DNA from 3 places in the Arthrobacter sp. PTI12 genome. Region 2 is predicted to be linked to each of the others. Evidence: riboswitches for the same ligand, from Rfam matches in the RefSeq annotation. Region 2 holds a riboswitch; each other region holds the start of a gene.

Region 1 (10,257 bases), 960 kb from region 2:
GGGGTCGTAGCCGTGGATTTCGGTTCCGATCTTGGTGATCGATTCAACCCGGATATGCTCACCTGCCACCGAGCGTGTGAGGTCCGCGAGAACGGAAAAGGTGGTCAGTACAACAGGCCGCGGGTCCTTGTGTGAACTGGTCCGCTCCACAAGTGGGGTGCCACAGCCTGCAAGCACCAACGTTGTCAGGATGAGGAGTACCTGAATCCGAAGTTTCGGCATACCGAAAATATAGCCCGATCACGCTGCTGCCGCCACTGCTCCTGTGCAGCCGGAGCCACGGCACTCGACAGGAGAGCAATCGACAGGGCATGGTGGGCCTAACGGTATGTTGCCGGCAGGGCACGGCGGGACCACTATAAGGAGGTCGGGTTATGAGCGAAGAACCACAACACGAGGAAGTGCCGCGCGAGCACTCTGAACAGCCGGCAGAGGGGGATCGCGCTCAGAATCCCGCCGACACAGGCACTCACTCACAGGACCCGGCTGAGGGTGCAGATTCCGGGCCGGAAACGAACGGGACGGACGCTGAGGGCTAAAGCCGGCCGGCCCGCCAGCAGTAGGTAAGGTACGGCAGCTCGAGGACTGCGTCCGGCTGGTGCCCCAAGTGATCGTGCAGGTACCACGACAGATTGTTTTCCACCTTGGTGCGCACACCGGCTGATGCGTTCTGGTAGTAGGTGCGGGAGCGCGCAAGTTCCACGATGTCCGAGACCGGAAGAACCTGCGTCCATGGAATGACCCTAGACTCCGGCTCCGAAAAGCGCGGACCAAGCATAGGGCGGTAGCTCGGCCGGAAAACGTCTCCGGCATGCATGATGCGGGAGAGCCGGTGTACCCAGGCAACGCTGACGTCCAGCTGATTCCAGACGAGCGCGAATCTTCCCCCCGGTGCCAACACACGTGCGGCCTCCTGGCTTGCCGCAGCAGGATCACACCAGTGCCAGGCCTGGGCAATTGTGAGTACATCAGCGCTCGCCGTTGCGAGTCCCGATGCCTCGGCAGTTCCCTGCACTCTGGCTACGCGCGGGAGTTGTTGTCCGAGGACTGCAAGCATGTCCAGGGATGGGTCAACAGCTGTCACCTCCGGGCAGCGGCGGATGAGCTCCCGGGTGAACTTGCCGGTGCCGGCGCCAACGTCTGCTGCGCGCAACGCTCCGGCGGGTATGAGCCAGTCCACGCTGTCTTGGGGGTAGCCCGGACGCACGCGCTCGTAGCGGTCACTTTCCTGCAGGTAGCCCCGCGCCAATTCACGACGGCGGTGTTCGGCGAGGCGCGGACCTCCAACACCCATGTTGGGAACTCCTCGCATGACGGGTACGGAACCCGTCAATTAAAGCACCCGGTTGAAGGCGGCGTCGCGCCGAGGAAGTGCGGTCGCAGCGCTCAGTCGGTTGTGCAGGGCGCGGCGCCGGCAGTTCCCGGCGTGGGCGGAGCCCAGTCAGGGAAAGGGCGGGTCTCGACCGCGGGCACCCAGCGCCCGGCGTCGACCGCATAGTCAGTCCCCAGTCCATCCCGAAGAAGCGAGCGCAAACCGGTCAACAGCCTGTCGACGTCGTCCTGCCGTGATCCGAGCCCGAAACTCGCCCGTAGCGAACCTGACGGCAGGCCCAGCCGCTTCAGCAGCGGATGAGCGCAAAACTTCCCGTCCCGCAGTCCAACCCCGTGTTCTGCGGACAGATATGCGGCGACCAGCCCGGCGTCGTAACCGTGGACAGAGAAGTTCACTACGCCGATCGCATCGGTGCTGTCAGCGAAGATGCGGTGAACTGCTATGCCGGGAAGGTTGGAGAGCCCTTCCACGAGGGCATCCCGCAGCTCTGATTCATGCGCAAGCCAGGCCGGTTCATCCAACCCAGCGATGGCCTCTGTTGCCTTCGCCAGCGCGGCTGCACCGAGCACATTCGGTGACCCGCCCTCATGGCGCGCGGAACCGGTTGCCCAGGACACCGAGTCCACTTTCACAGTCTTCACTGCGCCGCCTCCGGCGAGGTGGGGCCTTCCGGAATCGAGCCAGTCGCCTCTACCGACCAGGACGCCCGCGCCGAAAGGCGCATACAGTTTGTGGCCCGAGAAGGCCGCGTAGTCGATACCGTCGCGGAGCAGATCCAGCCGCCGGTGGGGAGCGAGCTGAGCCGCGTCGACGACGATCCGCGCGCCGTGCGCATGAGCCGCCGCTGCGAACCGGCCGATGGGCAGAACTTCTCCGGTGACATTCGACGCACCGGTTACAGCAAGCAGGCTGATTCCTCCGGATGCCAATTCCTCTTCCACAGCGGCGAGCGTTTCCTCGATGGTTCCCGCGGCGACCAGCCCGCGATGGGGAAGCTGCAGCCAGGGCAGCAGATTGGCATGGTGTTCCACGTCGAGGTAGAGGACCTCACCGTCCTCCGGCAGGCATCCAGCCAGGAGGTTCAGCGAATCGGTGGTGTTGCGGGTGAAGATGACCGCATCATCTTCCCGGCCGCCGACGAAGTTCCGCACAGTCCTTCGTGCATTCTCGTAGAGCGAGGTGGAGATTTGCGATGCGTACCCGGCGCCCCGGTGCACACTCGCATAGTAGGGAAGCACGCTCTGCACATAGTCATTGACCTGCTGCAGCGCCGGCGTTGAAGCGGCATAGTCCAGGTTGACGTAACGGACGGCAGTGCCGTCCACCAGCGGCGCCTGCAGCTCAGCGCCCATCACGGACGCCAGCGGTGCAGCGGAGAGTTCGTTCTCAAGAAGTGCGTTGCTCACAGGAGGTACCCCACGTAGGTTCAGGGGACCTGCTTCACCAGGCCCCGCGCTTGCCGAACCACGTTCTGGCCCGGCCAGGTCGTCACCCGGGGCACCCCGCCGCGGAAGGAGGGTTGCCGGCCAGCAAACCGGGGTTTAACGCTGGCACTCGTGACCTAGGAATCCAGACTAAAGCAGGCCGGGAATATCCGGTCCTTGTGTTACGTGTTGGTGTTAAGCGACCACGTCAGACGCCGGTACCTTCCTGAAGCAGATCGTCCAGCGAGGGGTTCAGTCGCTTCAGGACATCATTGTGAAGTGTGCTGTTGGTTGCCAGCGCGTTGCCTCCGAAGGGTCCGTCGGAGCCTTCGAGTGACGTGAAGCGACCGCCGGCTTCCGTGACGATGGGTACCAGCGCGGCCATGTCATACAGGTTCAGCTCAGGTTCGCAGGCGATGTCCACAGCGCCTTCGGCGACAAGGCAGTAGGACCAGAAGTCACCGTAGGCGCGTGTACGCCACACGGATTCGGTGAGCGATACGAATTCGTCAAAGTTGCCGCGCTCTTTCCAGCCGGACAGGTTCGAGTAGGAGAGCGAGGCGTCTTCCAGCCGGGATACGCTCGAAACCCGGAGCCGGCTGGCTGCCGCGAGAGACTTACCCATGAACGCACCGGTGCCCGTTGCAGCCCACCAACGCTTTCCGAGCGCGGGGGCGCTCACAACACCGACGACAGGCCGGCCCTCGTCCACCAATGCAATGAGGGTAGCCCATACCGGTACGCCCCGGACGAAGTTCTTGGTTCCGTCAATAGGATCGATGATCCAGCGCCGCGAGCCGGCGCCGCTGCTGCCGTACTCCTCACCGAGTACGGCATCGCGCGGACGCGCACGCGAGAGTTGCCCGCGGATAGCCTCTTCCGCCGATTTGTCCGCATCCGTGACCGGGGTGAAGTCCGGCTTGGTTTCGACCGCCAGATCCAGCGCCTTGAACCGGGACATGGTCTGGTCGTCTACGGAGTCGGCCATTACATGGGCAAGGCGGAGGTCATCGTTGTAGCTCTGGAGGTTCATACTTTCAACCTATATGGTCAGGGTGCACAGATGCGGGAGGTCCCGATGCGGACGCGCTCAGCGCTGGGCTACGATCGGTTCACGCACGCACAGGAACGGGTGTCATTGAACGGTGTGCTGTTAAACGCAAGAAAGGGGACACCGGCCGAAGCCGATGTCCCCTTTCTTGAAGCGCTAGATCTTGAAGCGCTGAAACTTAGAGAACGGAGACTTAGAGAACGGAGATGTTCTCAGCCTGGGGGCCCTTGGGGCCCTGGGTGGTCTCGAAGCTGACCTTCTGGTTCTCCTCAAGCGAGCGGAAGCCGCCGGAGTTGATTGCGGAGAAGTGAGCGAAAACGTCAGCGCCGCCGTCGTCAGGAGCGATGAATCCAAAGCCCTTTTCAGCGTTGAACCACTTGACTGTACCTGTTGCCATTTTTTTATTCCTTGAGTGTGAGGATCCCCCCGTACTTCGGGGTTCCTGTCGCGGTGTTCATTTCGCCTGCAAAAAAAGCTTTCGAACTCCGGAGAGAAATCAAGGCTTAACATTCGTGCGCAACACAACAACTTCGTTCAGTCTAGCAGGCAATCGGCGCCGTAGTCACATCACTCACTGCATCCCCAGCTCCTTGGCACCCTTGGAAGGTTCGATGCCCGCCCCGAGAAGCCGGCGCAGCGAAGACAGGCGCACCGGACCGGATTCGCCGGCAGCGCCCGACGCGACCCAGCCGTCCAGTCCGCAGTTGACGGCGGCGGCATCGTGGCGGCAGCCCCGCTCGCAGTCCTCGGTGCCGGGTGCAAGATCCGGGAAGGCGGCGAGGATGCGGTCGGCCTCGACATGGGCAAGGCCGAAGGAACGAATGCCCGGAGTGTCGATAATCCACGTACCGGGTGCTGAGTCTGCAGCTTTGAGGGCATAAGCCGATGAGGAGGTATGGCGCCCCCGCCCGGTGACCGCGTTCACTCCGCCCGTCGCCCGATTGGCTCCGGTGAGCGCGTTCACCAGCGTCGACTTGCCCACGCCGGAGTGACCGAGCAGTACGCTCACTTTGCCGTCCAAAAGCTCCTTCAACTGCTCGACGGCGCCGGGCGCGAGGAGCGCTGAGGCGCCGGTAGCGGATGTGGTTTCCACTGCGTCCGGTGTGGACGCAGTCTGGCTGGTGATGATGAGCAGGTCAAGATGTTCGTAATTCGCCAGCAGATCCGACGGATCCTTCAGGTCTGCTTTGGTGACACAGAGGAGGGGCTGAATACCGGCGTCGTAGGCGGCCACCAGCGCGCGGTCGATGAACCCCGTGCGCGGCTCCGGATTCGCGGCCGCAACCACGATCACCAGCTGGTCGGCGTTGGCAACCACAGCGCGTTCCACGGGATCGGTGTCATCCGCGCTGCGGCGAAGCAGCGTGCGTCTTTCCTGGATCCGGACCAGGCGGGCGAGAGTGTCCGGTTCACCGCTCACATCTCCCACCAGCGCCACCAGATCTCCGGCGACGACGGGGGACCGCCTGAGTTCCCGTGCCCGGGCGGCAATGACAACCCGCTCTGCGTTGGTGTCCTCATCCACAACCGCGGTATAGCGTCCGCGGTCCACCGTGATGATTCGTCCGGTCACCGCATCTTCATGAGCCGGACGGTCCTTCGTGCGTGGCCGGGAACCCTTCTTGTTCGGCCGGATCCGAACATCGGATTCATCCCAGGAAGCGGTCCCGCGGCGCGACCCGGCGGATGTCACCGAGAGCCGCTCGGACCAGCGGTGGCAGCGAGTGCCTTCCACAGCTCGGGGAACTGGGGCATGGTCTTGCCGGTGGTCGCAATGTTCTCAATCTCCACGCCGTCCACTGCGAGCCCCAGGATGGCGCCGGCCGTGGCCATCCGATGATCCTCGTAGGTGTGGAAAGGACCGCCGTGCAGCGGAGCCGGGCGTATGACCAGGCCGTCAACGGTCTCCTCGACATCACCGCCAAGGCGGGTAATCTCCGCGACGAGGGCGGCGAGCCGGTCAGTCTCGTGCCCGCGCAGGTGTCCAATGCCCGACAATGCCGACGGTGTCCGCGCGAGCGAGCACAGCGCAGCGACGGTTGGCGCCAGCTCGCTGGTGTCGGCCAACTCGGCGCCGGTGATCGTCCCGGTGCCGCGGACCACCAGAGTGGAGTCATCGGTCAGCTCAACCTCGGCGCCCAGCAGGGGGAGTATGGTCAGCCACTTCGCTCCGACCTGAGTGGTGTCCGAAGGCCAGTGCGGCACACGCACGGTGCCGCCGGTAGCGAGGGCAGCGGCGAGGAACGGACCGGCATTGGAGAGGTCAGGCTCGATGCGCACATCGAACGCGCTGATGGTTCCCGGCTCCACCCGCCACGAGTTCGGAATGGAATCGTCGACGACGACGCCGGCCTCCCGCAGCACTGCAACCGTCATGGCGATGTGGTCAAGGCTCGGCACCGGCTTGCCTACATGCTGCAGGTTGAGGCCCTCCGTGAAGCGGGCGCCAACGAGCAGCAGCGCAGAGACAAACTGGGACGAGGCGCTCGCGTCTATCACCAGCGTGCCGCCCTCTACCGCTCCGGTTCCTGCGACCGTGAAGGGCAGGGAGCCGCCGTCGTTCTCGAGCTGTACTCCAAGTTCGCGGAGAGCACTGATGACCGCGCCCATCGGGCGTTTGCGGGCGTGAGGGTCACCGTCAAACGAGGTGCGCCCCGCACGAAGCGCCGCTAGCGGAGGAACAAAGCGCATGACCGTGCCGGCCAGCCCGCAGTCCACGCTCATATCCCCGGACGCGTCGGGCGGAATGGGCGTAACGAGCAAGTCAGGGCCATACGTGCCGTCGCCGTCGAGCTCCTCCACCGTGGCACCCAGCGACCGAAGGGCTTCCACCATCAACAGGGAATCCCGCGAGTGTAACGGTGCGCGCAGCCTGCTCGGGCCGTCCGCAAGCGCAGCGAGAATAAGGTACCGGTTGGTCAGTGACTTCGACGCCGGGACCTCCACTGTTGCATCAACGGGACCGGCTGCGTGCGGTGCCGGCCAAAAGGATGTGGCGGACGGTGCGGCGGACAGCGCGCTCATACTCCTTAGCTGCCCGTGACTTCCGAAGCGGTCTTGCGTACAGCTTTCTCCGCCTTCTTGATGCTCTTGCGGGTGTCATGGCTGAGGGCCAGGGCATTACGGCGCGCATCCTCGGCGAAATGCTCTGCACGCCAGGCCCAGCTCGGCCGGCCGTTGGTGTCCACGGCGGCGAGCAGCACAGCACCGATCAGCGACAGGTTCTTGAGGAGCTGGTTGCGGCGGTCCTTGCGGGCCTTGGACGTGGACGAATCCGCGCTGTTGAACTCAACAACGGCGTTCAGCGTGGACGTGGCGACCAGCACCAGAGCAGAGACGCGGGAAAAGCGCCCGATCCCCAACAGAACCGCCGCACCGAGATGGGCAGCGCCGAGCACCTTCGCGACACGCTGTTCGTTGCTCGTTGCCGAGGCCGTTGCGGGCACCGCCTTGTTGATGCGGTCAAGGGTGGGACGAAGGGCAGTAGCTGTGGCCTCGGTATTCCGGAGGCGGTCAATGCCCGTGAGGACGAAGCTGCTGGCAAGCAATGGGCGGGCGAATACGCGAACAAGGGTCACAATGCCTCCTGGCTTCCAGCGCCGTGGGCGGCACCGGATCTACTTGGCGAACAAAGTCAGTTACAACCGTGGATGAATGTGTCTAGTTTTGCACTTTTGGCGGACCGAGGCGATCCGGCCGCGGCGTGTGCACCGGAATATTCACCTGCTGCCCATGGTTGGAGATACATGAACACGCAGTAAACGGATACGAGGAGCAGATGGGCACAGCAACATCAGTGCGGGGCCACATCCCGCGCATCCACATTGATGCGCCGGCCGGTCCGGCGCAGCGCCGGCAAACCCGCGGACGCGTAGACTTTGCAGCAATGAATACCACAGCCGCGGCGGGGCCCACCCCAGCCGAAGACGAGGAACTGGACCTGTCCACCGAATCCGTTGCTGATCGCACGGCGAGGTTCGAGCGGGACGCCATGCAGTACGTGGACCAACTGTATTCGGCTGCCATGAGAATGGCCCGTAATCCGGCAGACGCGGAAGACCTGGTTCAGGAGGCCTACACCAAGGCATTCTCCGCGTTCCACCAGTACAAGCCGGGAACCAACCTGAAGGCGTGGCTGTACCGCATCCTCACCAACACCTATATCAACCTGTACCGCAAGCGGCAGCGGGAACCCCTGCAGTCCCACTCGGACACCATTGAGGACTGGCAGTTGGCGAAGGCAGCGGAGCACACCTCCCTCGGTCTGCGTTCGGCCGAGGTGGAGGCGCTGGATCATCTTCCGGACTCCGATGTGAAGCAGGCCCTGCAGGCAATTCCGGAGGAGTTCCGGCTGGCAGTCTACTTCTCGGACGTCGAAGGCTTCGCGTACAAGGAAATTTCAGAAATCATGAACACCCCGATCGGCACCGTCATGTCACGGCTGCACCGAGGACGCAAGCTCCTGCGCGAGTCGCTGTCCGAGTATGCGCATGAGCGCGGCATGGGTAGTTCGGTACGCGCGTCCACCGCTGATGGTGGAACTACACAGGAGGGCGGAAAATGAGCGACTGCCATAGCCTCGGCAACTGCGATGACACGCGGATCGAGCGGCTCTACGAATACCTCGACGGCGCCCTTTCGCATGCAGACCTCGTCGAGATCAAAGATCATCTCGAGGATTGCCCGGAATGCGCGCAGGAACACGATCTGGAATGCCTGATCCGGTCAGTGGTGAAGCGCTCCTGTACGGAGGTTGCACCGGCGAAGCTGAAGGCCAGCATCCTCGACCGCATCAGCCAGATCAAAACAGTGGATCATTAGGCCGGACGGCCGGTGTGGCCATAGCAAACAGAAAAGCCCCCGCACGCGTGCGGGGGCTTTTCTGTTTGCTATGGCCGTGATGTCAGGTGTTGGGGCGCTTACCGTGGTTAGCGCCGCCGCGCTTGCGATCACGGCGCTTACGTGCACGCTTGCTCATGGCTGCCTCCTTATGTTGCCTGTTGTGGCTTTGCCGATCGACCACATGGGTCCGGACTGCCCTCCATTCTCCCACACGCAGGCGGCACGAACCTAAACGTGCAGACCGGCTCGTTGCAACCCATATGCGCCGCAGCACCTGCCTAGGATGGAGCGGAACGTCTCTCAGGTCCCTAGCGAAGGAGCGCCGAATGCGCGCAGTGTATGCCGAGTCAGTGTCCGCCCAATCCCCGCTCGACGGCCTGCGGATGGGTGAGCTCCCGGAACCCGAGCCACCGGCAGGTTTCCGGAGGGTCCGCGTGCGTGCCTCAGCCCTGAACCACCACGATCTCTGGTCACTGCGCGGCATTGGCCTCGGCGAGGACAAATTGCCCATGATTCTGGGCTGCGACGGCGCGGGAGTGGACGACGACGGCAACGAGGTGGTCGTGCACAGTGTCATTTCCGCTTCCGGTTGGCAGGGCGACGAGACCCTTGACCCCCGCCGTTCACTACTGTCGGAAAGTTATCCGGGCACCATGGCGGACTTCGTGTGGGTGCCGGAGCGGAACCTCGTACCCAAACCTGCGGATCTCAGTTTCGAGGAGGCCGCATGCCTGCCGACTTCCTGGCTGACGGCGTACCGAATGCTGTTCACCACGTCGCCGGCAGCACCGGGCTCGACCATCCTCGTACAGGGCGCCGGGGGAGGGGTTTCCAGCGCGCTCATCGCGCTGGCGCGCGCGGCGGGCTACCGGGTATGGGTTACCAGCCGCAGCGCCGGGAAACAGGACCGGGCGAGGAAGCTCGGCGCACACGAAGTGTTCGACGCCGGTGTCCGCCTCCCGGAGCGGGTGGACGTGGTGTTCGATTCCGTTGGGGAAGCCACCTGGGCGCACTCCCTGAAAGCGCTGAAGCCGGGCGGCGCTGTGGTCACCTGCGGTGCTACGAGCGGCCCCGCTCCGTCAGCGGACCTTAACCGTGTGTTTTTCCTGCAGCTGCGTGTCCTGGGTTCCACGATGGGGACCCGGAACGAGCTGGAACGCCTCGCACAGTTCCTTGCGGTAACCGGCGTGCGTCCGGTCATCGACTCTGTGCATCCGCTGGAGGACGCGCGGGCAGGCTTCGAGCGCATGGCGGCCGGAGAGGTTTTCGGCAAGGTGGTCTTCGACCACGGAGCGTAGGCGCGCTTCCTGCGGAATCATGACCCTGAGAGGGCCTGATGAATCAGGCGGGCGCGGGAATCTCCAGCCACTGGAACCAGCCGCGGTGCAGGACAAGCCAGGCCATCAGGCCGTAGCCTGACTGCCCTGGTCCGCCACCGTTGGCAGCGAGGTCCGAGCGCCACTGTTCGTGCGCGTGCAGGGGAGTGAAAGTGTCCACATAGACATGCTTTCGTCGGGTGGTCACGTCAGCGAACGCCGCTGAGAGGTCAGCGAGCCTGCGGTTGCGCTCGGCGTCCAGCCCGGGCGGCGGTCCAACAACGAGCACCT
Region 2 (10,257 bases):
AGCAGGCGCCGGTTCCAGGGCAGCGTGGTCAGGATGATGGCCCCCAGTGCGAGGATCGGCCCCGCCACGGTGGCGAAGACGACGACGGTCCCCGGCGTGGGGAGCACAAGGTCCAGTGCCAGCGAACCCAGCAGCTGGCCTGCGATCATTCCGAGGCCGGTAAGCAGCACACCCAGGGATCGCACCAGGAGTGCACCGATACCGATGAAGATGCATCCCATCGGTCCACCCAGGTAATACCACCACTCTGCCGGCAGCGGTTCAGGAGGGCCGGTGAGCACCAGTTTCACTAGCCAGGCGGCGAGGAGCACGACCGATCCGGCAATGAAGTTCATCAGGGTGGCGGTAATGGGTGTGCCGTACTGCACGGCGGCGGTTCCGTTCATGGCTTGTTGGAAGCTCACCAGGATGCCGGCTGCGATGGGAAGCAGGAGCGGAAGGATGAGTGCCGCCGTCGTACCTGTTCCGCCGAGGCGGGGTGAGACTGCCCAGATAACTGCCGCGACCGTCAGCGTCACGCCGATTACCCGCATGATGGTGATTATGCGCCGCCCGCCGGGTCCGATCCCGAGCCTGTCCACGGCGAGTCCGCTCAGCGTCTGGCCCATGACCGCGGCGACCGTAAAGAGCGCGACTCCAAGGACCGAGATGGTGAGCGCCTGCGAGAAAACAAACAACGCACCGATGGTCCCTGCGGCCAGGTAGATGCGGGGAAACCGCCGCTGCCGCACGGCAGGGATCAGCTGGCCGAGGCCCGCCCGTCCGCGCGGAAGCAGCAACGAGATCAGGATCATCAGCACCAATCCGGTACCGAAACTGATGAGCGCGGCTGCAAGTCCGTCGTCGAGCGTTTGCCCCAGTGCTCCGTTGATCCTGCTTTGAAGCGGAATGGCTACGCCGGAGGATATTGCCAGCGGGAGGCCGATGACGGCGGGAAGGTGGGGGGCTCGAGACACCCGTTAAACCCTAGGGCACTGGCCTGTTCCGGCCGGTCACTTCCGGCGGGCAGAATGTAACCATGAGCATAAACGATGAGACCAGCGCCGCCACTGAAGTGCCTATCCGTGACTCGATGATCCGGCTGGGCCAGTTGGTCAAGCTGGCCAATCTTGCCGAGGATGGGGTGGAGGCCAAGGAACTCGTCGAGAACGGCCTGGTGAAAGTCAACGGTGAGATCGAGGATCGCCGGGGACGCCAGATTCATCCCGGTGATTCCGTGACGGTGAACGGCGTTACCGTGACAGTGGTGCAGGGATAACGCAGGCATCGCGGGCTTCGGCTTCGCACACCGCAACGAGAAAGTCCGATGTTGGCGTCCAGGCCTGAAGATCCCACGTGGCCAGGCGCAAGGAGACGGAGAAGCCGGCGCCGGCGACGTCAGTGAAAAACTGGTCGAAGGTGTAGCCGCGCCCGGCGCCGAACCCGACGATCAGGCGTCCACCGCGCGCCAGGTGGCGATGCAGGCGTGCAAGAACCTGTGGCGCCGTGCCCGGAGCAAGGAAGGCGAGGACGTTTCCTGCACAGACAATCACGTCAAAGGACTTGGCCACTCCGCGGGCCGGCAGATCCAGCTCTGTCAAGTCTCCCACCAGCCACACAGTCCCTGGGTGTGCTGCCCTCGCCGCTTCGACCAACTGGGCGTCCGCGTCAACTCCCACCACGGAATGGCCACGCAGCGCCAGTTCCCCGCCAACCCGGCCTTGCCCGCAGCCGGCGTCGAGAATACGCGCATTTCGGGGAGCCATTGCGTCGACGCACCGGGCTTCCCCGTGTAAGTCCGCACCCTCGGATATCAGCTGTTCAAAACGCTGGATGTAGGCGGCTGACCTGTTGGGGTCCGCGCGTTTTCCTGCGTCCCAGAGCGTTTCTTTCTTCACATTCGGGAGTCTAACCCGCCACCGTAACGGCGTTACCGTGACAGTGGTGTCCGGCTGACGCCGGGCACCACCATCTGCAGAAATTCCCGCACATGTCCCAGTTCCTGTGCGTTGATGCTGTGGTACATGCCCGCGTAGAGCACCTTGGTGAGCTTGGTGTGGCGGTTCAGCCAGCCGTGGGTGAACTCGATTCGATCGGCGGGAATGACCGGGTCTTCCTGATCCCGGCCCCAGAAGAACGGCACTGGCTTCGCAACAAGCGCGCTGTCGTTGAAGAACGTGCTGCCGTCGGTCGGCACAACAAACCCTGAGAGCCCGACGACGGCCGCGTAGTCTGCGGGCCGGGCACGCAGCATGGAGCTTGCCACTGCCATGCCCATCGAGAAGCCGAGCAGGGTGACGCTCGAGTGCGACTGCTTGATGGAGTCGACCCAGTCAATGACGTCCTGGACGGCGGCGGTGACCTTGTCGACCGAATAGGCGGCGTCCTGCATCAGCGGGAACCAGGTGAAACCTGCTCCCAGGGCGACCGGTGCACGTACGGATGCCACGGTGAACTCGTCGGGCAGGAAGTCGAGGATACCCATGAGGTCTTCCTCGTTGGCCATGTGTCCGTGCAGCAGCACCAGGAGCGGCGAGCCGGAGCGCTCGTCTTCGGGCTTCGACCAGACGACAGTCGGTGCGGTCGAGGCCGGGCCGGTCCCGGGCGGCCCGGTCTCGGGGGCGGAGGCGGAGGCGGAGGAGGAGGCGGAGGAGGGCGCAGCAGAACCGTCAGTCGAGGAAAAATTCGTCATAGCTCCATAGTGGCATGTTGAACTGTGCCGGCGGCGTGCTGCGGCAGGCTGCGTCTCAGCCCGCGCGCAACCGCAGCGCTGAGGCGCTCTCCTTGACATCGCCGTCGTCGGTGTTGCTATAGAACGCTGCTGCCAGCGCGGGCTCAAGCTGCGCAATCTCGGTGAGGAAGGCATCGTGGCCGATGGGAGATTCAATGGTGTGGACGGCAACGTTCCCGGGCAATGCGGACGCCAGTTCAACGGACTGGCGAGGCCAGTAGAGGCGATCCGAATCCACCGCCGCGACGAAGAACTCTGCCGAGGCAGCTGCGAGTGCAGTGCTGAGGCTCCCCCGGTCACGGGCAACGTCGTGGCTCATGAGCGCTTCAGTGAGGATGACGTAGCTGTTGGCGTCAAACCGCCGGACCAGCTTTTCCGCCTGATGGTCCAGGTAGCTCTCCACCTGGTAGCGGCCGCGCCCGCCCGGCGCCGACGACCCAAAAGGCTCTTCCATACCCTGCGCTGCCCGACCGAACCGGTGTACGAGTTCCGCCTCCGAACGGTAGGTGATGTGCGCGATGCGCCGGGCAAGGCCCAACCCATCCTCGGGACCGGCGCTTCCGTAGTAGTCGCCGCCGGTGAACCGCGGGTCGAGGCGAATGGCCTGCACCTGGGCCTGCGCGAAGGCGATCTGCTCCGCGGTGCTCGCTGCTCCGCACGCGATGACGGCGCACCGTTGCACCCGCCCGGGATAGGTGACAGCCCACTCAAGAGCCCTCGCGCCTCCCATTGACCCACCCAGCACGGAGTGCCAGGAGGAGATGCCCAGCAGGTCTGCGAGCAGTGCCTCGGCACGCACGGAATCGCGGATGGTGACGAAGGGGAAACGCGAACCCCACGGCTTGCCCTCCGGATCAAGCGACGCCGGCCCCGTGGATCCGTAACAGCCGCCCAGCATATTGATGGACACCACGAAGTAGCGGTTCGTGTCGATGGTTCTGCCCGGACCCACCAACCCGTCCCACCAGCCATCCTCGGAGGACTCGCCCCGCGCTACATGTGAGCTGCCGGTGAGTGCGTGCTCGATCAGCACCGCATTGGAGGCATCGGCATTGAGCGTGCCCCAGGTCTCGTAGGCGAGGACGACATCGGGCAAATGGCCGCCTGTTTCCAGCGCCAACGGGCCAATCCGGAACCGTTGCACGACGACGCCGTCAACCAGCCCCGCTTCCGGCTGCGGAACCGCTGTGGTGATGCCTGTCAAAACCCTGCCGCCTCACTGAATCGCGCTTGCTCCTGCACTGCATGCAGGGCCTGGTCTTCACCCGGGGCACCCCGCCGCGAGGGAGGGTTGCCGGACAGCAAGCCGGGGCTGATGGCGGGTGGAACCTGCCGCACTGTCACTCGTTACCTCGTATTAGGAAACCTGACCAGCGCGGGTGAGGGCAACTTGTGTGACTCGCCGTGAAATGAAGCCGACTGGCGTAGTAGCCGTGAAAGGCGCGCGTGCGGCAGAGGATGCTTGAGTGGGGCCGTTCGGCGTCTATGGGAAAACGGTCGGCCCCACTCAAGGGGGACACCCAGTGGGCGTCCCTGGCAGGAAACTCCGGCGGTCTCGGAACCGGGCTTCCTGTGTGAAGCAACTATCCGGCTCTGACCTTGGGTTTTGCTTGGAACATTGTCGCCCGCGGTGTGACTTAGGTAACCCTTAGTCGAGGCCTCCATCACAAAGTGCCAAAATGGGGCCATGCGCCTGGATCATGTGTCTTATGCCTGCGAACCTGACGGACTGACTGCTACTGCGGAACGGATTTCCGACGCCCTCGGAGTTGAATTCGTCAAGGGTGGAATCCACCCGCGGTTCGGTACCCGCAACATGATTTTTCCGTTGGTCAACGGCCAGTACCTCGAGGTAGTCGAGGTCCTTGACCACCCAGCCTCGGACAAGGCTCCATTTGGCCGGGCGGTGCGGGCACGGTCCGAGGCCGGCGGCGGCTGGATGGGCTGGTGCGTAGCCGTTGATGACCTCGCCCCGTTCGAGGACCGCCTTGGCCGCAGCGCCGTCCCCGGTAACCGCAAATTCCCGGACGGGCAGGAGCTGACCTGGCAGCAGATCGGCATCAAGGGCCTCATCGCTGACCCTCAGGTCCCCTACATGATCCGCTGGGATGAAGGCACGGAGTCCCTCCACCCATCCCAGGCGCGCACCGCGTCCGTGCGCCTCAGCGCGCTCACCATCGCCGGGTCGGCAGAGCGCGTCACAGAGTGGCTCGGAACGCCCGTCACCCACCCGTTGGACGACGTCGACGTCGAGTGGATCGCCCCCAACGGCACGCCCGGCATCATGTCGGTAGCGTTCGAAACCCCGAAGGGTGCGGTCCGGATCTAATTGGTTCTTTCGGACGCTGGTTCCCCAGGCCGCGTGGCCGGGGGTTAGCTTCCGATGCCGATAGCCGGGCCGAAGAGCGCGAAGCCGACAAAGCCTGCAATGTCCAGCAGCGCATGCGCTATCACCAGGGGCATCACCCGCTTGGTGCGCGTGTAGGCGTAGCCGAAGATCAGCCCCATGATCACGTTCCCGATGAACGGGCCGATCCCCTGGTACAGGTGATAGCTCCCTCGCAGGAGCGCCGAAGTCACAATAATCACCGGGACTGACCAGCCCAGTTCCCGGAGCCGCTCAAAGAGGTAGCCCACCACAATGACCTCTTCGAGCACCGCGTGACGGATCGCCGAGAGCACCAGCACAGGCAGCGTCCACCAGTAGGTGTCGAGCGCCGTCGGGATGATCGCAGTGGTAAGCCCCAGTGCCCGGCCCGCGGCGTACACCCCGAGCGTTCCCACCCCGATCACCGCGGCCAGCCCCACTCCCAGACCGAAGTCGACCTTCGGTTTGCTGAAGGTGAAGCCAATCCGGCGGAAGGCCGACTTCCCCGGCTGGGTGAGCAGGAACAGCACAAGCACCACGGGAACCAGCGCAAAGAAGATTCCCAGCAGCTGGTAGGTGAGATCGAAGTACTGCCGGTTGTCCAGAACCGGATTGAGCCTGGTGGTCTGCGCAGCCAGCGGCGCACGGGTCAGCTTGTCGATCAACTCCACCACCGCGTAAACCCCGGCCTGGCCGAGGGACAGACCAAGGATAATCAGGATTTCCGCTTTGATCCTCTTCCGGCGGGCGGTCGGGGATAACGACGACGGCTGGCTGGTTTTGGCGGTTGGCATGCCTTCATGGTGCCGTACGCTTCGGTGCTTGCCAAAGCGTACAAAAACGGTTCCCCGGGAGGTTTTTGTCGCCTATCTGCTGTTCTGAGCGTCGTGAAACAGCAACTAGGCGACAAAAACTCAACGGAGGCGCTGCCCGGCGCGCCACACCGCATGGGTCAGCTGCATCCCCGGACGGTAAGCCAGGTGGGTTGCGGACGGTGCGTCCAGCAGTTGCAGGTCCGCGCGGTGTCCGACAGCGAGCGACCCAACGGCCAGCCGGCCGCCGTCGTCGGTTGTTTGTTCGCGGTGGAGGGCAAGCGCACCGCCGTAGGTTGCCGCGCGGACAGCTTCGGCAACCGTCAGTCCCATCTGCAGCACCGCCGTAGCTACGCAGAACGCCATGGACGAGGTGTAGGACGTCCCCGGATTGCAGTTGGAGGCAAGCGCGACGGGTACTCCGGCATCCAGCAGCTGCCGGGCGGGCGCGAGGGGTTGGCGGGTGGACAGATCGCACGCGGGCAGGCAGGTTGCCACCGTGCCCCGGCTGTCCGGATCACCCTCCCAGCCGGACCAGGAACCTGCGAGGGCCTCGATGTCCGACAGCGCCAAATGGTTCACGTGGTCGACGCTGGCCGCTGCCTCCTCCACAGCGATCCGCACGCCCTCCCCCGGGCCGAGCTGGTTCCCGTGCACCCGAAGTCCCAGACCCGCGTCCCGGCATGCGCGAAGCACTTCACGGCTCTGGTCCGGTGTGAACGCGCCCGTTTCGCAAAATACGTCAGCCCACTGCACGTAGGGCCGGACGGCGCTGAGCATGGGTCCGGTGACGGTCTGAACGTAGTCGTCCGCTTTCCACCCCTGCGGAACGAGGTGTGCTCCGAGGAAGGTCACCTCGTCCGCTGTTGCGGCAGCGATCCGTGCGCTGCGGGCTTCTTCCTCGACGTTGAGACCGTAGCCGGTCTTGGTTTCGAGGTAGGTGGTTCCGTTCGCTCCGGCTTCGGCCACCCGCTGGGCCACGAGCGAGCCGAGTTCCTCATCCGAGGCGCGCCGCGTGGCGTCCACCGTCACAGAGATCCCGCCCGCGGCATAGGACTGCCCGGCCATGCGTGCCTCGAATTCCGCGGTTCGGTCGCCGGCGAACACCAGGTGGGTATGGCTGTCCACCCAGCCGGGCAGGCAGGCGCGGCCACCGGCGTCGTACCGGGAATCAGCGGCAGGAGCGTTTGCGGCCGGACCGAGCCAGGCGATCCGCTCATCCTCGAGCACGATCGCCGCGTCCTTGAGAACCCGCTGCTCGGCGTCCTGCGTCATGAGCTCGCCGATGCCGGTGATGATCGTTGTAGCGCCCGTCATGAGAGTGCCTTCCCCGTTGTGGCCTTCGTTGTTGGTGCTGCCTCGTCCATCCGCGCAATCGCCGCGGCGAGCAGCGTGCCCGGACCCCCCAGCCGCACATGGCGCCCGTTCCGGGCCACCACTTCCCCACCGACGACGACGGCGGTGACATCCTGCGCTGTCGCCGTCAGCACGAGCTGGGCCGGAGAAGAGCCGGCCGTGCGTGCGGTTGCGGGATCAAGTGCGACCAGGTCGCAGACTTGTCCCGGTGCCAGACCGGCTGCGGGCCGACCCTGTGCCCGCGCCCCGCCGCTGGCGGCCGCGCGCACCAGCTCGGCAGGTGAGAATCGCCCCCGCCCTCCGCTGGCCAGCCGTTCGCCGTGTTCCAGCGCCCGCATTTCAAGCCAGGGGTCGACGACGGCGTGCTGGTCCGTCCCCAGACTCACCACCGCGCCGGCATCCTGCAGAGCGCGTGCCGGACCGATGCCGTCGGCGAGATCCGCCTCCGTTGTGGGACACATGGCTACGGTGACCCGCGCCTGACCGAGGAGATTCATGTCCTGGGCGGTCAGGTGGGTCGCGTGAACCACCGTCAACCGTTCCGAGAGTAGATCATGCCTGGCCAGCAACCCGGTCGGTGTGGTTCCGGTCGCCTCGAGACAGTCACGGTTCTCGGCAGGCTGCTCGGAAAGGTGAATGTGCAGGGGTACGTCTGCGGGAAGGTGTTGTGCAATGTATGCAAGCGCAGGTTCATCCACGGCGCGCACGGAGTGCAGGGCAGCACCGACAGAGACCTGGGATGCGTCGAAGCTGCCCGTGATGGCGGTGTGCAGGGAGTGCCACCGGCTGAGCCAGGCGTCCGCGCTGCCGTCGGTGAAGCGTGCCTGTTCGGGCAGCACCGGCGCGCCGAAGCCGGCGGAGAGGTAGCAGGTGTCCAGCAGTGTCAGCCTGATGCCGGCGGTGACCGCAGCGCGGGCAAGCGCCAGCTCCATGGCATGCGGGCCGTCGTCGTGCGTTGGTGCTGCCTGCGTTAGTGTTGCGTGCGTTGGCGCTGCGGTTTCTGGCGGCCCGATACGCTGCTTGCCGTACTCGGTGCTGTCCTGCCGGTGGTGCACGTAGTGGAATTCGGCGACGCTGGTCCAGCCGGCCGTGACCATTTCGGTGTAGACGGCGGTCGCAAGTTCCTCGTACAGCTCGGGTGTGAGGGTACCGGCCGCCTGGTACATCGCGTTCCGCCACGTCCAGAACGTGCCCGTGCCGGCATGGGTTCGCCCGCGAAGCACCCGGTGAAATGCATGCGAGTGTGCATTTGCCGCAGCCGGGAAGACCACGCCGTTCAGCCGCAGATCATCAGGTTCCGGTTCAGCACCGCGGCTAACGGTGCGGACAACGCCGTTGTCACCGAACTCGGCCCGCACGCCCGCCGCAATGTCCCCCGGTTCCAGCCAGGCCTGCTCGCACCAGAGTGATTTCACAGCAGCCGCTCCAGGGCGTCGGCGAGCGCAACGGCGCCATAGTCGGCGTCGTCGTTTTCAACATGTTCCTCCGGGGAATGGCTGATGCCGGTCGGATTCCGCACGTACAGCATGGCTGACGGTGCGTGGGCGGCGAGGATGCCTGCGTCGTGACCGGCACCGGTAGGCAGGCCGGGAGCGCCCGGAATGGCGAGCTGCAGCTGCCGTTGGAGTTCTCCATCGAAGGTCACGGTGCCGCTGACGGACTCCCGGGTCAGCGCGGCGGTGCACCCTTCGAACGCCGCAGCCTTCTGCGCCTGGCCGTGGATCGACTCCACCAGCGAGGCCGTGGTGGCGTCGTCGGGATGCCGGATGTCGATCCACAGCTCCACCCGGGAAGCGATTACGTTGGTACCGCCCGGGATCGGCTGCAGCCTGCCCACAGTGGCGCGGGCTTCGGGCGTGGCGGCGGCGGTCTTGCGGATGGCGAGGATGACCTGTGCTGCGGCCACCATGGGGTCCGCGCGGTCCTCCATCAAGGTGGTCCCGGCATGGTTGCCCTGTCCGCTGATGGTCAGTTTCCAGCGGCCGTGGCCGATGATCGAGGTGCCCACGGCGATGGCGGAGTCGAGGTCGATGAGTCCGCGGCCCTGCTCGACGTGGAGTTCCACGAAGTCACCGATCCGGCGAAGCGCGTCCTCGTCCCTGCCCAGATGTGCGGGATCCAGCCCGTTGGCGCGTGCGGCCTCGGCGAATGTGACGCCGTCCGGATCCTTGAGATTCCGGGCTGTATCCGGGTCAATGGCACCGGTCAGCAGCCGCGAACCAAGGCACGCCACACCGAAGCGCGAGCCTTCCTCCTCGGGAAATACTGTGACGGCGAGCGCCCGCTGCGGCTGGACTCCGCGTTCCTTCAGGAGGTCCACTGCAGCAAGGGCAGCGGCGACGCCGAGCGGACCGTCAAATGCACCTCCACCGGGCACCGAGTCGAGGTGGCTGCCGGTGACGAGCGCGCCGTCCCGGGTGCCGCCGTCGTTCCGGTCAGCGCCATCGACATCCCTCCAGGCCCAGAGGATGCCGTTGCGGTCAGTTTCGATATCCAGTCCGCGCCGACGGGCCTCCTGCTCGAACCAGGACCGCAGGTCCAGTTCAGCCGGAGAGAACACAGGGCGGGAGTAGCCGCCGCGGACCGTATCCCGCCCCACACCTTCGATTGATTCCAGCAGGTTGCTTACGCTGTCCATCGGTTTCCCTTCCGGTTCTTCAGAGTTTTCCCAGTGCCACAGGTACCCCTGTGCAGACTGATTGATCAGGCCTAGACTCACCAGCATCTCGCTAACCGATCAATCTGGAGGAGTTCATCGTGGCAGGACGTGTTGTACATTTCGAAATCCCTTTTGACAATGGCGATCGCGCCCGGGAGTTCTACCGCGAGGCGTTCGGCTGGGACGTGACCCAAATGCCCGAGTTCGACTACACCGCCGCCGGCACCGGACCTGCCGGAGAACAGGGTCCCACTGAGCCGGGCTACATCAACGGCGGCATGTTCAAGCGCGACGGCGGCCCGCTCTCCGGTCCGATCATCACGATTGACGTCGAGAACATCGAGGAGTCGAT
Region 3 (10,257 bases), 910 kb from region 2:
ATGAGAATGACTTTCGAATCCTCGCCGATCCCCACCCAGAGCATCAACAGGGGAACCCACGCCAGTGACGGCACGGCGCGGATGGCGCCGATGGTCGGCGAGAACAGGGTGTCCACCCATCGGGACAGGCCGACAAACGCTCCGACCACGAGACCGGCGATCGCGCCGATCAGAAAGCCGATGACCACGCGTTGGGTCGAAATTGCAATGTGGATGCGAAGTTCCCCGCGCTGGATCAGATCGACGGCGGCGTCAAAGACAGCGGTTGGCGCCGGCAAGGTGACCGGACTGATCAAACCGACGACGGCGGCCAGTTGCCAGGCCGCCAACAGCGCCAGCGGCACAATCAGTCCCAGTCCGAGCTTGGCGACTGCCTTGCCTCGCGGCTTGCGGCGGGTGAGGGCATTGCCCTGCCTGCCGTCGTCGTCGTTTTGATTTGTCCCGTTCGGGGAGTTCGTCCCCTTCGGCGAGAGAACCGAAGCAGGGCCGGTGCCGACGCCGCCGGGCACGATGCTGTTACCGGTGAGGTAAGGGTTGCTCATTACTCTCCAATGGCGGACGGGTCGGCGTTGGTTGCGTAGGTGTCATCAAGAAGGGTGGAGAGGGCTTCGTCAATGTTTTCCTGGCTTGCGACGTCACCGGATTCGACGAACATCGGGCCGACTACCTCGAGCACGTCCAGCTGGGCCCGACCGGGGGTGCCGTTGACGTCGAGGTTGGACCGTTCGGTGATGACCTTGGTGGCCACGGATTCTTCAATGCCCGCAACCTCAGCGAGGATCGCTGCGGTTTCCTCCGGGTTCTCCTGAGCCCACTGGCGTGCCTTCTCATAGGCGTTGACCACGGCCTGGGCGAGCTCAGGGCTTTCCTCCAGGAAGGACTCGGTGGCATTGAGGAAGCCGTAGGTGTTGAAGTCCACGTTGCGGTAGAACAGCTCGGCGCCGTCTTCTTCGGCTGCGGCCATGATCGGGTCGAGGCCGGACCAGGCGTCCACCGAGCCGGTGTTGAGGGCGGCCCAGCCATCGGCGTGCTGGATGTTCTGGATTGTCACTTCGCTCGGATCAACGTTGTGCTCGGCCAGTGACTGGAGCAGGAAGAAGTAGGGGTCGGTGCCCTTGGTGGCGGCGATGGACTTGCCGCGAAGGTCTTCCGCCGATTCGATACCGGTTTCCGCCGTTGTCACCAGTGCGGACCATTCGGGCTGGGAGTAGATGTCGATGGTCTTGATGGGGGAGCCGTTGGCGCGTGCCATCAGCGCTGCCGAACCGGCCGTCGAGGCGACGTCGGCCTCGCCGGAGCGGAGCAGTTCGTTGGCCTTATTCGAACCGGCGGACTGGACCCATTTGACCGTTACGCCCTCATCTTCCAACTCGGCCTCGAGCCAGCCCTGGTCCTTGATGATGAGGCTCAGCGGGTTGTAGGTGGCGAAGTCCACCGTGAGTTCTCCGCCGGTCGCGGCTGCGGCTTCGCCGACTGAGCCGTCGGCGTTTTCCCCGGCAACGCAGCCGCTAAGGGCGAGGGCGGCGATTGCGGCGGTGGCGGCGAACTGAAAACGTGCGGTGCTCTTCATGGTGATCCTTTTCGGAGAGTGCGTGGGACGGGTGTAGGGGGCTTGTTCTTGGGGGTGTCGGCGCAACATGGCGGCACGGTGGGCGCCGCACGCGCTGGGATACGGCGCTGCGAACTGGCCGCAGGCGCGCGGTTAGTGCTGGTGGCTGTCGACGCCGAGGCTGCTCAGCAGCGAACTGCGTAGCGCGGCAAGTTCGGCTGAGCCGCGGTCGCGCGGACGGTCGCCCGGAACCTCCAGCACGCGGCTGATGGTTGCACCCTGGACGTCAGGCTCCTTCGCGAGAACGATCACCCGGTCGGCGAGCTGCAGCGCTTCGTCAACATCATGGGTGACCAGCAGGACCGTGGTCGGGGTGGTTTGGTGGATACGCAGCAGGAGGTCCTGCATCTTCAGCCGCGTCAGGGCATCGAGTGCGCCGAAGGGTTCGTCGAGGAGCAGGACGCCCGGGTTGCGTGCCAGTGCACGTGCCAGCGATGCCCGCTGTGCCATGCCTCCGGACACTTCGCGGGGCCGGTGGCCGGCGAACCCGTCGAGTTCCACGAGGCCCAAAAGCTCCTCCACCTTCGCCTTGCCCGCGGCGGAACTGGTTTCCCTGGGCAGGCCGATAGCAATGTTCTCGCGCAGCGAGAGCCAGGGGAGGAGTCGGGGTTCCTGGAACGCGACGGCGCAGCGGGGATCGATCCCGTCCACTGCTGTGCTGTCGATGAGTACCGCACCGCTGGTGGGAGCGTCCAGTCCTGCCGCGGCTCGCAGGAGGGTTGATTTCCCGCAACCGCTGGCGCCCACAATGGCGAGAACCTCGCCTGCTTCAACGTCCAGGGTCACGTCGCGAAGCACCACGTGCTGCTCGCTTCCGCTCCCGAAACTTCGGGTCAACGAAGAGAAAGTCAGCGGCAGTGTCTGGTTGCCATCAGTGGAAATGGCCTGGGTACGGTGCGCTCGAAGAACGGTGCTCATGTATAACTCCATCGCTCCTGGCAGTAGCACCCGTTCTCCTGCAAGCAGGTAAGGGTTGCTGCGGCGTCAACGATCCAGGTCTCTCGGCCGCTCGGGATGGTGGAATTCCACTAAACGCTTTTGCAAGGGTCCGGCGCAATATGTGTCGTAACAAAGGAACGCTTCAGCCGGACATCGGCAGCGTGAGAGGGTCATCTACATGATTGAAATTCTGAACGCGAGCGAGTTGGCCAGGGCAAAGGAAGCGGGTGCGCTGGTCGCCAACATTCTGCAGACGGTGAAGAGCCGCAGCACGGTCGGGACAAACCTGCTGGAGATCAACCAGTGGACCAAAGAGATGATCGCTGAGGCAGGCGGGGTGTCCTGCTACGTCGACTACGAGCCGCCGTTTGGGCGCGGCCCGTTCGGCGCCTATATCTGCACGTCCGTCAACGATGCCGTGCTCCACGGTCTGCCGCATGACTACTCGCTTGCCGACGGCGACCTGCTCTCCCTGGACCTCGCCGTCTCCCAGCGCGGAATCGTCGCAGACTCCGCCATCAGCTTCATCGTTGGCGAGTCAAAGCCGGCGGAGAGCGTCGCGATGATTGATGCCACCGAACGTGCATTGACTGCCGGGATTGCCGCAGCCAGACCAGGCGCGCGCATCGGCGACATCTCCGCTGCCATTGGTTCAGTCCTCAGCGCCGCGGGATATCCGATCAACACGGAATTCGGCGGTCACGGCGTCGGGTCGACAATGCACCAGGATCCCCACGTGGCAAACACCGGACGGCCCGGCAGGGGATACGTGCTGCGCCCGGGGCTTTTGCTGGCGCTGGAGCCATGGGTCATGGCGGATACCGCTGAACTGGCAGTCGACGCCGACGGGTGGACACTCCGCAGCGCTACGGGCTGCCGGACCGCGCACAGTGAGCACACCATCGCGATCACCGACGATGGCGCGGAGATCCTGACCCTGCGACAAGAGACCTAGCCAAGCAGCCAGTCCACCGCGCGCTTCATCAGTTCGTGGTGTTCCGGTGAGGAGTACGACGCCGCGTCGTGCCCGAGCGCGTCATAGAAGCTTCGTGCCGGTCCAGTTTCAACCTGTCGCTCCAGCGACCACACCAGTGGGTGCAAGTGCCCCTCGTGTTCGTGGCGGGCGTGAACGACGACGTCCGGTGAGGTGCGCAGCCAGCTGTAGCGTTCGTCGGCGAGAGTGAAGTCGGGAATACCGACGGGGAAGGAGCCCTCGAGCAGGATGGTTGCCGCGCCGTACTCCGGGTGCATGGACACGTCGCGTACCCAGCGTCCGCCGAGCGCCGCTTCCCAGGACTCGGAATCGACAAAACTCGTGGCGCTCGAGTGCAGGGCGAGCAGCGGACGGCCGCCGGCTTCCCAGGCGTCCAGGCCATCACGGGCGGCATCTGTACCGGGGGAAGTGCCGCCGTCCCGCGGGAGGCCGACATTCACCACCAGCAGATCCGGCCAGGCAGCAGAGTCACGGAAGCTACCGAGGGTGGTGTCGACGTCGTCGGCTGTTTCTACGGTGAGTCCGTGACCGCGGAGCAGGTCCGCGATGGCCGCGGAAGTTTCCGCGAACGGGTGCCAGGGGTCCGCGTACCGGCCGGTGCCGCTGAGGATGAGTGCCGTTGTCATGGGACCCATTCTGCCCATAAACGGCGTTCTCGACCCGGGTCACATGTCAGGATGGCACGGTGACGCTGTCGGAACTTGTTGATCGAATAGAGCGCATATCGGCGCGTGAGGCCGGCGTCGTGGTTGTTGGGATTGTCGGCGCGCCGGGAGTCGGCAAGACAACCTTGGCGGAGCAGTTGATGGCTTCACTGAACCAGAACAAACCCGACCCGGATCAGCAGCGCTTCGCCCATGTTCCTTTGGACGGGTTCCATCTGTCCGATCAGGAGCTGGCGCGCCTGGGTCTTCTGGAACGCAAGGGCGCACCCGAGACGTTCGACGAGCATGGCTATGCTGCTCTGTTGAAGCGGCTTCGTGGACGGCGGGATTCTGTAGTGTATGCCCCAGGTTTCGAGCGCACCATCGAGCAGCCCATTGCCGGCGTGATCCCTGTGTATCCGTCGGTGCGCACCATTCTCACGGAGGGCAATTACCTGCTGCTCGATCGCCCGGGCTGGCGGCAGGCCCAGGCTCAGTGCACTGAGGTCTGGTACTGCGAGCAGGATGAGAACCTGCGGCTGGACCGGCTGATCCAGCGGCACATCCTGTTCGGAAAGAGTCCGGCTGCGGCGGCGGAGTGGGTAGAGCGGGTGGATGAACCGAACGCGCGGTTGATCGAGGCGACGAAGAACCGGGCGGATCTGGTGATTCGGGTCGAGTAGCCGGTCGGGTTCGAACGCAAAGGTGCCGGGGATGCGCAGGATCGTGGGGACGTCACCACGTTCCTGCGCATCTCCGGCACCTTTGCTGCCTCAAGGCTGCTCCACGCTTGACCACCTATCGTTTCTCGATATATTCTCCTTGTTAATCAATCGAAGGAGAATCCCGATGGGAAAGTTGGCCGTCCTCGCATTGCAGGTCGTCATCGCGATGGTCATTGCGGGCTCGTTGTTCATCCAGCTCTGGATGGTCCCGCTGATCTCCGCTGATCTTGAGCAGTCGGGCGTGCCCACTGGGCTGCGCATCACGTTCAACGCGATCGTCGTCTTCGGCATCCTGACGGTTCAAGTGAGCGCCGTCTGCTTGTGGAAGTTGCTCACCATGGTCCGCAGCGGCACGGTCTTCTCCGATGGAGCATTCCGGTATGTCGACATCATCTTCGGGGCCATCGCCGCTGCGTCGGTCCTGGTGTTCGGTCTCGCGGTTCTCCTGGCTCCGGGGGAAATTGCTCCGGGGGTCATCCTGCTCATCTGCGGTGCCTCATTGTTGATCGGCGGTGTTGCGCTGATCGTGCTGGTGCTGCGGGTGTTGCTCGCCCAAGCCGTAGCCCGTGACGCCGAAGCGAAACACCTGCGCAGCGAACTCGACGAGGTCATCTGATGCCCATCATCGTGGACATCGACGTGATGCTGGCCAGGCGCAAGATGCCCGTGGGTGTGCTGGCCGAACGTATTGGCATCACCCCGGCCAACCTGGCTGTCCTGAAGAACGGCCGCGCCAAAGCCGTCCGCTTCACCACCCTGGAGGCAATCTGCGAGATTCTGGACTGCCAGCCCGGAGACCTGCTGCGCTGGGAGCTGGGAGGCACTGTGGAAAGCAACGACGACGACGGCGGCAACAGCAGGCGCTGACCGCGCACCCGAGATTCGGGCGCGGTACCGCAGCGGCCGCCGATGCTGTGAGAAACTCGCCTAAGCCCGTTTCCGACGGACGGAATGCGGCGGAGCGCAGCAGACAAGAGTGAGGACGGCACGGTGGCCATCGTTGACAACGGCGTGTATGTGGACGGCCAACGGACCGCTAACCCGGAGAATCTGGACCAGACGTTTGAACTCAAGCGTGATCACGGCGGAATGGCCTGGATCGGGTTGTACCGGCCGGATGATGCTGAAATCCAGCGGGTGGCGGATGAGTTTGCGCTTCACGAACTCGCCGTCGAGGATGCGCTGCACGGCCATCAGCGTTCCAAGCTCGAGCGCTACGGGGAAACCCTCTTCGCGGTCCTCCGGCCGGCCAGGTATCTCGATGCCGAGGAAATGGTGGAGTTCGGGGAACTGCACGTCTTCGTAGGCCCGGACTTCATTGTCACAATCCGCCAGGCCGAATCACCCGACCTCGCGAAGGTCCGGCGGCGTCTGGAAGCGCGGCCCGAACTGCTCGCACTCGGACCCCAGGCAGTGCTCTACGCAATCCTTGACGAGGTCGTTGACCAGTACGCGCCCGTTGTCGCGGGGCTCGAGAATGACATCGACGAAATCGAGGACGAGCTCTTCAGCTCCGCTCCTGACGTAGCACGCCGCATCTATGACCTCTCCCGCGAAGTGATCGGCTTTCAGCGCGCCACTCACCCGCTGCGGCCAATGCTCGATGCGCTCCTGGCTGACGCCGAAAAGGAGGACATGGATTCGGAACTGCAGCCCCGCCTGCGGGATGTGCAGGACCACGTGCTGCGCATCATCGAGCGGATCGACTCCTTCCGGATCCTGCTCCAGAACGCCCTCTCGGTCCATGCGACCCTCGTGACGCAGCGGCAGAACGAGGAAATGCGGCACCTCTCGGAAGCGAGCCTGGCGCAGAGCGAAGAGGTCAAGGCCATTTCGTCCTGGGCTGCAATCCTCTTCGCGCCCACCCTGGTGGGCACCGTCTACGGGATGAACTTCGAATTCATGCCGGAGCTGGACTGGCCGCTGGGCTACCCCTTCGCGCTTGCGCTGATGCTGCTGATGGGCGTCGGCCTGTATCTGACGTTCAAACGCAAGAAATGGCTCTAGAACCCCGCCCCACCGGGACACCCGCTCAATAGAACTCCACAGTGTCAACAACGTTGAGGAGCGGTTCGCCGTCGAGCAGCCGCCGGGCGTTCTCCGCGAAGAGCTCCGCGATTTTCCGTTCCTCTTCCTCATATGTGCCGGCATTGTGGGGGCTTACGAGGACGTTCGGAAGCTCCCACAACGGGCTGTCACCCGGCAGCGGCTCCTGTTCGAAAACGTCGAGCGCGGCAAAACCGACCCGCCCGTCCCTGAGCGCCCCGATGAGCGCTTCCTCGTCCACGGTGGCACCCCGGCCGACGTTGACCACGGTGATGCCTTCCTTCACCTGCTCGAGCAGGTCCCGGCTGAGCATGTGATGGGTTGATTCGGTAGCGGGTAGGCACAGCACCACGGCGTCAACGTCCGGAAGAAGAGCGCCAAGGCGTTCCGGTGGGACGATGCCCGAGACACCTTCCGCTTCAATCTCGCGCCGATGCACACCCACGACGTCGGCTCCAAGCGCACTCAGCTTGCGCGCCACCGCGCGCCCGATTCCGCCCAGCCCGACGACGGCGACACGCTGGTTTGCCACCAGCGGCACCGGGCGCCGTGCTCCCCAGACGCGGTTGCGCTGATCCTCCAGTAACTGGGGCACGCCCTGCGCGCCGGCAAGGACGCCGAACACTGCGAACTCGGCCAGCGGTTCGGCGTGCACGCCGCCTGAAGTGGTGAATGTGATGCGCTCCAGCTCATCCGGAGTGAGCTGCGCCGCTTTCACCTGACTGCCGCCGCCTGCAGGCGTGGTGTGGACCCACCGAAGGTGCGGGTTGGCACGGGCAGTGCGGCGCAACTCCTGCCCCGATTGGCCCGGTACGCCGTACAGGGCCTCCGCGCTGTCAATGAGGCGTTCGTATTTTGCCTGTTGCGATGGCGTCCGCCGGAAGTCCCTGGCGCCCTGGTGGTCGCCCGCGTAGAGCTGAGGAGGCAGCAGCGACTGGTCCCGCACCAATTCGATGCGCGGCTCCAGCTCTTCGATCAGCTCGCAGAGGGGCTCGGGCAGGGGAGTGGGTACAAAGACGCGAAGCTCGGCCACGGTTCTCCAGTCGAAGGGGTTCTTGAAAAAGCATAGGGGAGCTCACTGACAACGGTTCTTCGCCGGAACCCGGGCTTCGCGGTAAGTTCCTAAGCAGAGTCCCAGCCAAACATCTCGACCCGCGAAACGGAGACACTGTGCCCCAGCAGATTCACCACCCCGTCGATCCCCGGCCGCTGGGCGGTACCGGTCTCCTGGCCAGTCCCATCACGCTCGGCACCTCATCGCTCGGTGCCGGAACCAGCTCCGGGGACCGTGAGGAGGCGGCCGCCATCGAACTCGCCCAGGCAATGCTGCACGGCCCGTACGCACTCGTCGACACGTCCAACAACTACGCAAAGGGCCGAAGCGAGGCAGTTCTGGGCCTGGCACTGGCGAACGGCGGCGCTGCCGAGGGCCGGTCAGTTGTCACCAAGGCGGACCAGGACCCCGAAACCGGCTCCTTCGACCGGGACCGGGTCCGGCGGTCCTTCGAAGAGAGCTGCCGGCGGCTCGGAGTGGACCGGCTTCGACTGCTGCACCTGCACGACCCCTACTCCATCACCTTCGAAGAGGCGGCAGCGCCGGGTGGCGCAATCGCCGGAATGCTGGAACTGAAGGAAGAGGGGCTGGTAGATGCCATCGGCATCGCCGCAGGAACTGTCAGCCTGATGCGGCAGTACGTCGCCACCGGAGCCTTCGACGTACTCCTCACCCACAACCGGTTCACGCTGGTCGACCGAAGTGCACTTCCGCTCATCGAAGAGGCAGTGGAGCAGGGGATGGGCGTGTTCAACGCTGCGCCCTTCGGTGGCGGACTCCTCGCTCGCGGCTCCGCCAGCGGCGCAACCTACGCCTACAACGATTCCCCGCCGGAACTCCTCGAATGGGTAGCTCGGGTCGAGGGCCTCTGCGCCAAACATGGAATCGACCTCCCGACGGCGGCACTCCACTTCTCCCTGCGCTCACCTCTGGTCGATTCCACCATCGTCGGCATCTCATCGGTGAAGCGCATCGACCAGCTCGAACAAGCGCGGCAGGCAGAAGTGCCGCCGTCGTTCTGGGAGGAACTGGACAACCTGGGCACACCGCCGTCGCCCATCACCGATTGAGCGGGTCGGCCCGTGAACTTCGCGGTTACTGCGGACCGCACCCGCCTGGCCTGGCGGTCGGACGGCTCCGGGACTCCGCTCCTGCTCATCGCCGGCCAGGCAACCGCGCTGACCGGCTGGGAACCGATCGTTCCCAGTCTGGCCGAGGATTTCCGCGTCATTCGCTTTGACCATCGAGGGGTAGGCGAGAGCGATGACGGCCCCACCGGACACCTCAACACCAGGGACTTCGCCGCCGATGCCCTCGTAGTCCTCGACGCCGCCGGTGTGGAACGCGCGCACATTTATGGGCACTCGATGGGCGGCCGCGTTGCGCAGTGGCTCGCGATCGATCATCCGGACCGGGTTGGCGCCCTCATTCTCGCTGCCACCTCGGCGGGCGGGTTCCTCGGGAAGAACCGCGATCCCGACGCCACCCGGGCGCTCACCAGCGGCGACCCGGCCCAGCTCGAACCGCTCTTCTTCGACGCAGACTGGGCAACCGCGCACAGCTCGGCTGTCCGGACTTTCTTCACATCACGCGCATCGAAGCAGGCCAAACGCCGGCACTTCCGTGCAAGCACAGAGCACGACGCGCGGAACCTCCTCGGCTCGCTGGAGGCGCCGACGCTCATCCTTCACGGCACAGATGATCCCCTCACCCCGCTGGACAACGCACTGGCCCTTCGTGAACTTATTCCGCACTCGGTACTGGTGAAAGTAGCGAAGGGGCGGCACGGCTTTCATCTCGACCATCCCGAAACCGTCGACTGGATCGGACAGTTCATCGCCCGGAAAGCACCACATCTCTAGCGTGGCTGGATATTACCTATAGGTCGCAAACCTGCCACACTGGCAGCCTGTCTGAGAAGGAGACTCCATGCCGCACTCCAATGACCCAGCCACCATCAAACGGCTGCTGACCACTCCGGCGCGCTGGGCCGTCGTCGGGCTCTCGAACAATCCGCGGCGGGCCGCTATGGGGGTATCGCGCTTCCTGATCGACCAGCTCGGAATGGAGGTTGTTCCGGTCAGTCTGAAAGGTGACGACGTTTACGGCCGCACCGGATACAAGCGGCTGGCCGACGTGCAGGGAGAGATCGACGTCGTCGACTGCTTCGTGAACAGCCAACGGGTGGGCGCGGTGGTCGACGATGCGATCGCAGTGGGCGCCAAGGCGGTCTGGCTGCAGCTCGG

What was found. A riboswitch is a leader RNA that binds a small molecule or an ion and turns the genes downstream of it on or off. The one in region 2 is predicted to bind S-adenosylmethionine.
Region 1: it holds a riboswitch for S-adenosylmethionine, as region 2 does, so the genes downstream of both, AC1MBU_RS12370 (aminotransferase class V-fold PLP-dependent enzyme) here and metX (homoserine O-acetyltransferase MetX) in region 2, are expected to answer to the same signal.
Region 3: it holds a riboswitch for S-adenosylmethionine, as region 2 does, so the genes downstream of both, AC1MBU_RS03520 (ABC transporter ATP-binding protein) here and metX (homoserine O-acetyltransferase MetX) in region 2, are expected to answer to the same signal.

What each region holds. Positions count from the first base shown of each region.
Region 1 covers NZ_CM155256.1:2,577,730-2,587,986, reverse strand. The annotation lists gene AC1MBU_RS12385 (metal ABC transporter substrate-binding protein) at 1-222, opposite strand, end outside; gene AC1MBU_RS12380 (hypothetical protein) at 375-539, shown strand; gene AC1MBU_RS12375 (class I SAM-dependent methyltransferase) at 536-1,294, opposite strand; gene AC1MBU_RS12370 (aminotransferase class V-fold PLP-dependent enzyme) at 1,387-2,685, opposite strand; SAM riboswitch class IV at 2,781-2,895, opposite strand; gene hisN (histidinol-phosphatase) at 2,966-3,790, opposite strand; gene AC1MBU_RS12360 (cold-shock protein) at 4,002-4,205, opposite strand; gene rsgA (ribosome small subunit-dependent GTPase A) at 4,380-5,501, opposite strand; gene aroA (3-phosphoshikimate 1-carboxyvinyltransferase) at 5,498-6,832, opposite strand; gene AC1MBU_RS12345 (DoxX family protein) at 6,838-7,386, opposite strand; gene AC1MBU_RS12340 (sigma-70 family RNA polymerase sigma factor) at 7,695-8,372, shown strand; gene rsrA (mycothiol system anti-sigma-R factor) at 8,369-8,629, shown strand; gene AC1MBU_RS12330 (50S ribosomal protein bL37) at 8,712-8,786, opposite strand; gene AC1MBU_RS12325 (zinc-binding dehydrogenase) at 8,977-9,948, shown strand; gene AC1MBU_RS12320 (GDSL-type esterase/lipase family protein) at 9,992-10,257, opposite strand, start outside.
Region 2 covers NZ_CM155256.1:1,622,504-1,632,760, reverse strand. The annotation lists gene AC1MBU_RS07935 (DMT family transporter) at 1-956, opposite strand, end outside; gene AC1MBU_RS07930 (RNA-binding S4 domain-containing protein) at 1,019-1,258, shown strand; gene AC1MBU_RS07925 (class I SAM-dependent methyltransferase) at 1,233-1,877, opposite strand; gene AC1MBU_RS07920 (alpha/beta hydrolase) at 1,910-2,671, opposite strand; gene metX (homoserine O-acetyltransferase MetX) at 2,727-3,914, opposite strand; SAM riboswitch class IV at 3,932-4,062, opposite strand; gene AC1MBU_RS07910 (VOC family protein) at 4,398-5,039, shown strand; gene AC1MBU_RS07905 (CPBP family intramembrane glutamic endopeptidase) at 5,084-5,872, opposite strand; gene hutI (imidazolonepropionase) at 5,993-7,207, opposite strand; gene AC1MBU_RS07895 (amidohydrolase family protein) at 7,204-8,661, opposite strand; gene AC1MBU_RS07890 (allantoate amidohydrolase) at 8,658-9,884, opposite strand; gene AC1MBU_RS07885 (VOC family protein) at 10,004-10,257, shown strand, end outside.
Region 3 covers NZ_CM155256.1:709,536-719,792, forward strand. The annotation lists gene AC1MBU_RS03510 (ABC transporter permease) at 1-542, opposite strand, end outside; gene AC1MBU_RS03515 (aliphatic sulfonate ABC transporter substrate-binding protein) at 542-1,570, opposite strand; gene AC1MBU_RS03520 (ABC transporter ATP-binding protein) at 1,703-2,527, opposite strand; SAM riboswitch class I at 2,533-2,630, opposite strand; gene map (type I methionyl aminopeptidase) at 2,727-3,503, shown strand; gene AC1MBU_RS03530 (ThuA domain-containing protein) at 3,500-4,168, opposite strand; gene AC1MBU_RS03535 (nucleoside/nucleotide kinase family protein) at 4,228-4,869, shown strand; gene AC1MBU_RS03540 (DUF2975 domain-containing protein) at 5,036-5,527, shown strand; gene AC1MBU_RS03545 (helix-turn-helix domain-containing protein) at 5,527-5,778, shown strand; gene corA (magnesium/cobalt transporter CorA) at 5,902-6,918, shown strand; gene AC1MBU_RS03555 (D-2-hydroxyacid dehydrogenase) at 6,944-7,990, opposite strand; gene AC1MBU_RS03560 (aldo/keto reductase) at 8,128-9,081, shown strand; gene AC1MBU_RS03565 (alpha/beta fold hydrolase) at 9,094-9,873, shown strand; gene AC1MBU_RS03570 (CoA-binding protein) at 9,941-10,257, shown strand, end outside.